One region of the Achromobacter sp. AONIH1 genome, then DNA from elsewhere that is predicted to be linked to it. Evidence: predicted binding sites of a transcription regulator. Region 1 holds the regulator's gene; the other holds the start of a gene.
What was found. Region 1 encodes FliA, which starts transcription of late flagellar genes. Its sites were predicted from a motif close to CTAAAGTTTNNNNNNNNNNNGCCGNTA; they were not measured.
Positions count from the first base shown of each region.

Region 1 (4,075 bases):
ACCGCCGCCAGGGCCTTGATCACGCCCAGCACCGCCGCCACGATGCCGAAGGCCGGCAGGCCGTCGGCCATCTGTTGCAGTGCATGGGTGGGGATTTCGCGCTCGTGGCGGTAGGTTTCGATTTCCTCGTCCATGAGCGTTTCGATTTCGAACGAGCTCATGTTGCCGCTGATCATGATGCGCAGGTAGTCCGTGATGAACTCCATGAGCTTGTTGTCCTTCATGATGCGCGGGTACTCGCTGAAGATCGGGCTGGAGGCCGGATCCTCGATATGCGATTCGATGGCCATCAGGCCTTCGCGGCGCGCCTTGTTCAGCAGGACATACAAGAGCGCCATCAGCTCCATGTACACCTCTTTGCTGTACTGCGAGCTCTTGAGCGCGTCGGGCAAGGCTTTCTTGACCAGCATCAGGGACTTCTTGCTGTTGCCGGCCAGGAACGCGCCGAAGGCGGCTCCGAAGATCAGCGTGAGCTCGAAAGGCTGGTACAGCGCGCCCAGGTGGCCGCCGAGCGCGATGAAGCTGCCGACGACCGAGACGCTCACCACGAGATAACCGATAACAATCAACACATCAGGCCCCTGCCAACGAAGTCTAAAACCGGCGTCAATGATCCCCTGTTCCCCCCGACCCAAAAAGGCGGGTTACGGGGAGTTTTCCAGGGCTTTTGATGTATTTGGACGCCGCCGCTCAGGAACGGGCGGCGTCGGAGGCAGGCACGGGGCGGCTGCCGGCGCGCGCCTTGGCGGCCGCGCGCGTCTTTCCGGCGCGGGGCGGCGGCCGGCAAATGGCGCACACGAAGTCGGATTGCGGGTCGTGCGCATGGGCGATGAAATGGCCGCCGCACTGGCGGCAGGCCGACAGTTGCAGCATGCCGCTGTCGAAGAAGCGGGCCAGCATCCAGGCACGGGTGAAGCTCAGCACCGGTTCGCCGGACTCGGCGTTGTCCACGCCCGAGTTTTCCAGGTACAGCCGGTAGGCGTCGATGACCGCGCGGATGCCCTTGCTGGTGGTGCGCGCGTTCAGGAAGGAATAGACGTTGTAGAACAGCGAGGAATGGATATTCGGCAGCCAGGTCATGAACCAGTCCACCGAGAAAGGCAGCATGCCCTTGGGAGGCGAGCAGCCGCGTATTTCCCGATACAGGCGCGCCAGGCGGTCGTGGCTGAGACTGGTCTCAGCCTCCAGCACCTGCAACCGCGCGCCCAGTGAAATCATCGAGCTGGCAAGCAGAATGTCGTCGGCTTCCTGCGAAACGCTCTTGATGGCCATGACTGATTATCCGTGTGGGATCCGGAAAGGCCGTCAGGCCAGCTCTTCGACCGGCTGTTTCGCCAGCAGGATCGTCGCATGCGCTTGCTGCAGCGCGCCGCCGAGCACATCGTGCGTCAGCGCGGACAGCAGGCTGTAGTCATCGAAACGGAAGCGGCACAGCAGCGAGCTGGAGCTGGCCAGCTTCACCAGCTGCGCCGGCGACAGGCGCATCAGGATATCGGCGACTTCGTTGCTGAATCCCAGACGGAACATGGATGCGGCATAGTCGTCGCGCAGCATGCGCTGCGCCAACAACAGATAGGACAGATTCACTTCACGAATATCTGCCAGCAAAGAATTCTCGACTTGTTGCACGCCCGACTCCCTATTCCCTATCCCACGCAAGGGGCTTGATTACCAAGGGCAACGCATGTTTTGTTGCATGATTGCCCGCTGCATCCTGTTTTAATGCGAAATGTATCATTTGTTCGCAATTTAAGTAAAATTTACCACAGGTCATGTCATTTTCTATGACTTATATGACAAATCTTTGTTGATATTGCGCAACTTGCGATTTTAGATACACCTTGACATGCAATTCTTGGCCAAATTTACGTCAATTTGCCAAATAGGCATTCAAAAAGTTGCGTGCTTTAAGGAATGAAAAGAGCGCATTTGCCGACAATGACAACTTGCCGATCACTTATCCTTGCCCCGCTTTAGTGCAGCCGCGCGTTTGTCGACAATGTCGCAAATTGACAACGATCGACGGCGCGTGAAGATGGACACCGCCTGACCTTTCCGCAATGCCCCACGCAGATGACAGCTTGGTCGAATATGCCCCGCTAGTGCGGAAGCTGGCCCTGCAATTGCTCGCCCGCCTGCCGGCCAGCGTCGAGCTCGACGACCTCATACAGGCCGGCATGATCGGCCTGCTCGATGCTGTCCGTCGTTATCAGGAAACCGCCGACGCGCAGTTCGAGACCTACGCCACCACCCGCATCCGCGGCGCCATGCTGGACGAGTTGCGCGGCCAGGACTGGCTGCCTCGCAGCGTGCGCGCCAAGGCGCGCAAGATCGAGCAGGCCATCCAGCAGCTCGAGCAGCGCCTGATGCGCGCGCCCACCGAGGCCGAGATCGCCCAGCAGCTGGAATTGCCGCTGAATGAATACCAGGCGCTGCTGCACGACGCGCAAGGCGTGCAGATCGTGCATTACGAGGATTTCACGACCGACGCCGAGACTGGCCCGGGCGCGCAATCGGACTGGAGCGCCACGCTGAACCACGGCTCGGCCACCGGCAATCCGCTGGATTCCCTGCTGGCGGGCGATTTCCGCCAGGCGCTGGTGCACGCCATCGACGCCCTGCCCGATCGCGAAAAGCTGCTGCTGTCGCTGTGTTACGAGCAAGGCCTGAACCTGAAGGAAATCGGCGCGATCATGAACGTGACCGAGGCCCGCGTCTGCCAGCTGCGCTCGCAGGCCACGGCGCGGATTCGCGCCAAGCTGAAGGAACAGGCCTGGCAGGATCTGCCCAAGGAAGGGCAGATCGCGCAGATTATTTAGCGCTCTGTTTGCAGGGTTCGCACGCGAGCTGTTCGTGCCAAGCGTGCAAGATCCCGGCGAATTCCGCCGTTATTCCCCCCATTTCTTCGCGCGAGCGACAGCTAACCTTCAGACTGGCGCGCATCATGGCGCCGGCATGGGCCGGCGCCAGCGCACTCGCTCTACCGCCCCCAGGAATACGCAATGACCGATACCGACGCCGTCACCCAGGCGCTAGCCGCGGCCTACGACGAAACGCCTTACCAATCGAATGCCTTCTCGATCTCTGCCCCCGGCCATCTGCGAGCCGTGGCGGCGCTGTATGGCATCAGCGCGCCGCCCGTGGCGAACGCCCGCGTTCTGGAATTGGGCTGCGCCGCCGGCGGCAACCTGCTGCCCTACGCCGTCGCCCATCCCGAAGCCCGGGCCGTGGGCGTAGACCTGTCTGTGCAGCAGATCGAAGCCGGCCAGTCCATCGTCAAGGCCATGGGCCTGAAGAATCTGGACCTGCGCGCGATGAGCATCACGGACATCACGCCCGAGTTCGGACAGTTCGACTACATCATCGTGCATGGCGTGTTCAGCTGGGTGCCGCCGGAAGTGCGCGAAGCCATCTTGCGTGTGTGCCGGGAAAACCTGGCGCCTGAAGGTATTGCCTATGTCAGCTACAACACCTATCCAGGCTGGAAGGCGTCGGACGTGGTGCGGGATGCGATGATCCTGAACAGCCATGACGCGCAGACGCCGGAGGAACGGCTAGCGCGGGCCAAGGATATGCTGGCCATGCTGGAAAACGGGCTGTCCAACAACAATCCGCTACGCTCAGCCTTGCAGCAGGCGGCGCGCCAGGTACGCAAGCAATCCGACTATTACCTGATGCACGAGCACCTGGAGGAGGTCAACGCGCCCTGCTATTTCCTGGAATTCGTCGCCGCGGCCCAGCAAGCGGGGTTGGCCTATCTGGCCGATGCGGAACCGCAGTCCATGATCTCCACCAACTACGGCGACAACGTGGCCATGCTGCATGGCGCCTTGTCCGCCGATGCCGGCCGTGAAATGCGCGAGCAGTATCTGGATTTCGCTGTAGGCAGGCAATTTCGCAAGAGCCTGCTGATCCACGCCGACCGAGCAGAGAAAATCCTGGATCGTCCCGAAGCGAACGCGCTGGAAAAAATGCATGTGGCTGCGCGCCTGACACAAGCGCGGGCGCCAGCCGGCGCCCCGTCCAAGGAACGACACTATCTGACCGCAAATGGCGTCGGCTTGTCTTCCCAGGC
Region 1 is NZ_CP026124.1:3,907,037-3,911,111, reverse strand. Features, by position in the region: gene motA (flagellar motor stator protein MotA) at 1-572, opposite strand, end outside; gene flhC (flagellar transcriptional regulator FlhC) at 691-1,272, opposite strand; gene flhD (flagellar transcriptional regulator FlhD) at 1,306-1,629, opposite strand; gene C2U31_RS17935 (RNA polymerase sigma factor FliA) at 2,061-2,819, shown strand; gene C2U31_RS17930 (methyltransferase regulatory domain-containing protein) at 3,003-4,075, shown strand, end outside.

Region 2 (4,075 bases), 2.2 Mb from region 1:
GGTACTGACTGAGGCCAGGAAACTCGTTGAGGAACGCGACGGGCCCCGGCCCGCCGTGGTCGCCATCGGCGGCATCACGCCCGACAACGCGCGCCTGGTGGCCCAGGCCGGCGCCGACTCGATCGCCGTCATCACCGCATTGTTCGCCGCGCCCAGCGTGCGCGCCGCCGCGGCCGCCTGCGCCGCGCCCTATTCCATCAACCCCCAATCCAAGTCCTGACCGCCATGTCCAGCAACGCCCAGCTCTTCGAACGCGCCTGCCGCAGCATTCCCGGCGGCGTCAACTCGCCCGTGCGCGCCTTCCGCTCCGTGGGCGGCACGCCGCGCTTCATCAAGCGCGCGCAAGGCCCCTACGTCTGGGACGCCGAGGACAAGCAGTACATCGACTACGTGGGCTCCTGGGGCCCGGCCATCCTGGGCCATTCGCATCCCGAGGTCGTGCGCGCGGTGCAGGACGCCGCCGTCCACGGCCTGTCGTTCGGCGCCCCCACCGAGGCCGAGATCGAGCTGGCCGAAACGCTGATCGCCCGCCTGCCGTCGCTGGAACAGGTGCGCCTGGTCAGCTCCGGCACCGAGGCCACCATGACGGCCATCCGCCTGGCGCGCGGCGCCACCGGACGCGCCAAGATCGTCAAGTTCGAAGGCTGCTACCACGGCCATTCCGACAGCCTGCTGGTCAAGGCCGGCTCGGGCCTCCTGACCTTCGGCAATCCCAGCTCGGCCGGCGTGCCGCCCGAATTCGTCGCGCACACGCTGACCCTGGAATACAACAATCTGGACGCCGTGCGCGAGGCCTTCGCCCAGCACGGCGCGGACATCGCCTGCATCATCGTCGAGCCGGTCGCCGGCAACATGAACCTGATCAAGCCCGCCGCGGGCTTCCTGGAAGGCCTGCGCGAGGTCTGCACGGCGCATGGCGCGCTGCTGATCTTCGACGAAGTGATGACCGGTTTCCGCGTCGGCCCGCAAGGCGTGCAGGGCCTGACCGGCGTCAAGCCCGACCTGACCACGCTGGCCAAGGTGATCGGCGGCGGCATGCCGGTGGGCGCCTTCGGCGGCAGCGCCGACATCATGAAGCACATCGCTCCGCTGGGCGGCGTCTACCAGGCCGGCACGCTGTCGGGCAACCCGGTGGCCGTGGCCGCGGGCCTGGCCACGCTACGCCTGATCGCCGCGCCCGGATTCTACGAAAAGCTGTCGGCCCAGACCGCCAAGCTGGCCCAGGGCCTGCAGGAGCGCGCCCGCGCCGCCGGCCTGGCCTTCTCGGCCGATTCGGTGGGCGGCATGTTCGGCATCTACTTCAGCGAACGCATCCCCGCGTCCTTCGCCGAGGTCTCGGCCTGCGACACCGCGCGGTTCAATCGCTTCTTTCACGCCATGCTGGACCACGGCGTGCATTTCGCGCCGTCCGCGTTCGAAGCCGGCTTCGTCTCGGCCACGCACGACGACGCCGTCATCGCGTCCACGCTGGACATCGCCGAAAAGGTCTTCACGACCCTGTGAGCGCGCGGGGCGGCGCCACGCCGCCCCCTTTCAGACACATCCCCCGCCCGGCGCGCCGCGCGTCGGACGGCGGCGCATTCCGGCACGGCTCACGGCGCCTTGTAGCGCTGGTACAGCGCCGTCACCGCTCTCACATACTGCTGCGTTTCGGCATACGGCGGCACGCCGTCGTACTTGCTGACCGCGCCCTCGCCCGCGTTGTAGGCCGCCAGCGCCAGATCCAACCTGCCCGGGTACTGGTCCAGCAGGCGCCGCAGGTGTCGCGAACCCAGCCGCACATTGGTCGCCGGATCCACCAGCGCCCGTTCCATGTTGTCCACCGTCAGCAGCGTGGCGGCGGTCGCCGGCATCAGCTGCATCAGGCCCAGCGCGCCCTTGGGCGAGCGGGCATCGCTGCGGAATCCCGACTCCACCGCGATCACCGCGCTCAGCAGCGCCCGGTCCACGCCCGAATCCAGCGCCGCCTGCGCGATCAGCCCGTCGTGCAGGGCCGGCGGCGGTCCGTCCCAAGGCAGAGCCAGCCTCGGCGCCCAGACGATCAGGCCCGGCCGGCGCGCGCCCTGACCGGGCTCCGGCTCGCACATCAGGCACAGCGGCGCGCTGCGCACGGCCACCCGGGGCAAGGGCCGCGCGCCATGCCGGACATAGCCCTTGGGCACCTTCATGCTGCGCCAGACCCCATGGGGATCCTTGTAGCGGTAGGTCTCCATGGCCGCCGCGCCGCGCGGGGCCAGCGCGGCGCCGGCGGCCAGGACCAGCAGCGCCGCCCAGCCGCCGGCGCGCGCCAGGAAGGCGCGCGCCGCGGCGGAAAAAACGGGTGGAGGCATGGATGGACTCCGACGATATCCGGCAAGGCGCCCGGCGCGCGCAGGCGCGTCGGACAGAAGGCCTTATGCTGCGCCGCCAGGCCGGGCTTGTCGCTCCTGCCTACGGACTAATGCACGATCTCCGGCCCAGATCAAGGGAAAAACAGGGACGGCACTAAGGCTTTTGGCGGATGCGCCGTTGCATAAGATGCCGGTGGTCATGGGCATGAGTTAATATATGACCTAATATTTCGTTTAATTACTAAATGAGTGAACCGGCCGGCAGCGCCGGGCAGGAGGCTGACATGGACGCACACAACACGCTTCAGCTACTGCTGGACGCCAATACCCACGTCCTGACGGCAATCTATACCCCGCCCCCGGCCCGCCCCGCCCCCGTTGCCGCCGAGACCGCCGAAACCGCCCTCCCCGCCGGCGAGAGCGACGCGAACGAGGACGCCGATGCCTCGGACGAAGACGCCGAACGCGCCGGCGACGCCGCCCTGGCCAGCGACCTGCCCAACTGGGACAGCCTGGCCGCCGCCGCCGCCGAACAGGGCTGGACCACCGAAGCGCTGGACAACCACGCCGTCATCGCCTTCATCGACATGTGCCGGGACGCCGTCGCGCCCGTGCAGGGGACGATCGGCAAGGTGCAGGACGGCTCCTATGAACTGGAACTGAGCGCCGACCGCATGGCGGCCATGATCACCCTGCTGCCGCCCAAGGGCGGCCGTCCCGTCGCGCTGCAGACGGTGCGCCAGGCGCTGGCCGACCAGGGCATCGTCCACGGCCTGCTGGAAACGGAACTGGCCGAGGCCGTCGAACAGGGTCGCACCGGCACCCTGCTGGTGGCGCAAGGCACCCCGCCCACGCGCGGCACCCCCACCCGCTTCGAAAGCCTGCTGGACCGGCTCAAGCCGCGCGCCCAGGAAATCGACGAACTGGCCCAGGTGGACTACCGCGACCTCGGCAGCCTGCTGCTGGTCACGCCGGGCACGCCGCTCATGCGCCGCATTCCGCCGCTGCCCGGCATCGATGGCCGCGACGTGCTGGGCCAGCCCGTACTGCCCGACGAGATGGCCGACACGCAATTCTCCAGCGACATGTCCGGCGTCGAGATCGATCCGGACGACCCGCTGCTGCTGCGCGCGGCGATCGCCGGCAGCCCCAAGCTGATCAACCAGGGCGTGCAGGTCAATCCGGTCGTCGAAGTCGACGCGGTGGACCTGACCACCGGCAACATCAATTTCGAAGGCTCGCTGCAGGTCCGGGGCGACATCAGCGCCACCATGGAAGTGCGCGTGACCGGCGACGTGGTCGTCAACGGCACCATGGAAGCGGCGCTGGTCGAGGCCGGCGGCAACGTCACGGTCAAGGGCGGCATCATCGGCATGGCCGAGGCGATGCAGGATGCGTCCGGTCCCGCCCGCACCGCGCACATCGTCTGCGGCGGCGAGCTGAAGGCCCGCTTCATCGAGAACGCCATCATCAGCGCCGGCCAGAACGTCGAGGTCGAGCGCGAGATCCGCCAATGCAGCATCGCCGCCGGCGGCGCGGTCAACGTGGGCGCCGCCAACGCGCAGCAGACCGCCATCATGGGCGGCCAGATCCGCGCCCTGCAGGCGGTGCGCGCCGGCACCATCGGTTCGCCCGCCGGCGTGCCCACGCTGGTGCAGGCGGGCCTGGACCCGCACGCCGACATCAAGCGCACGGCGTTGACGCGCAAGCGCGTGAAGATGAACGAGGAAAAGGCCAAGCTCGAA
Region 2 is NZ_CP026124.1:1,682,639-1,686,713, reverse strand. Features, by position in the region: gene thiE (thiamine phosphate synthase) at 1-220, shown strand, start outside; gene hemL (glutamate-1-semialdehyde 2,1-aminomutase) at 226-1,503, shown strand; gene C2U31_RS07740 (lytic transglycosylase domain-containing protein) at 1,593-2,330, opposite strand; gene C2U31_RS07735 (DUF342 domain-containing protein) at 2,615-4,075, shown strand, end outside.
Region 2: C2U31_RS07735 (DUF342 domain-containing protein) is a predicted target of FliA. The motif match lies at 2,485-2,511, and genes of this name have one in related genera.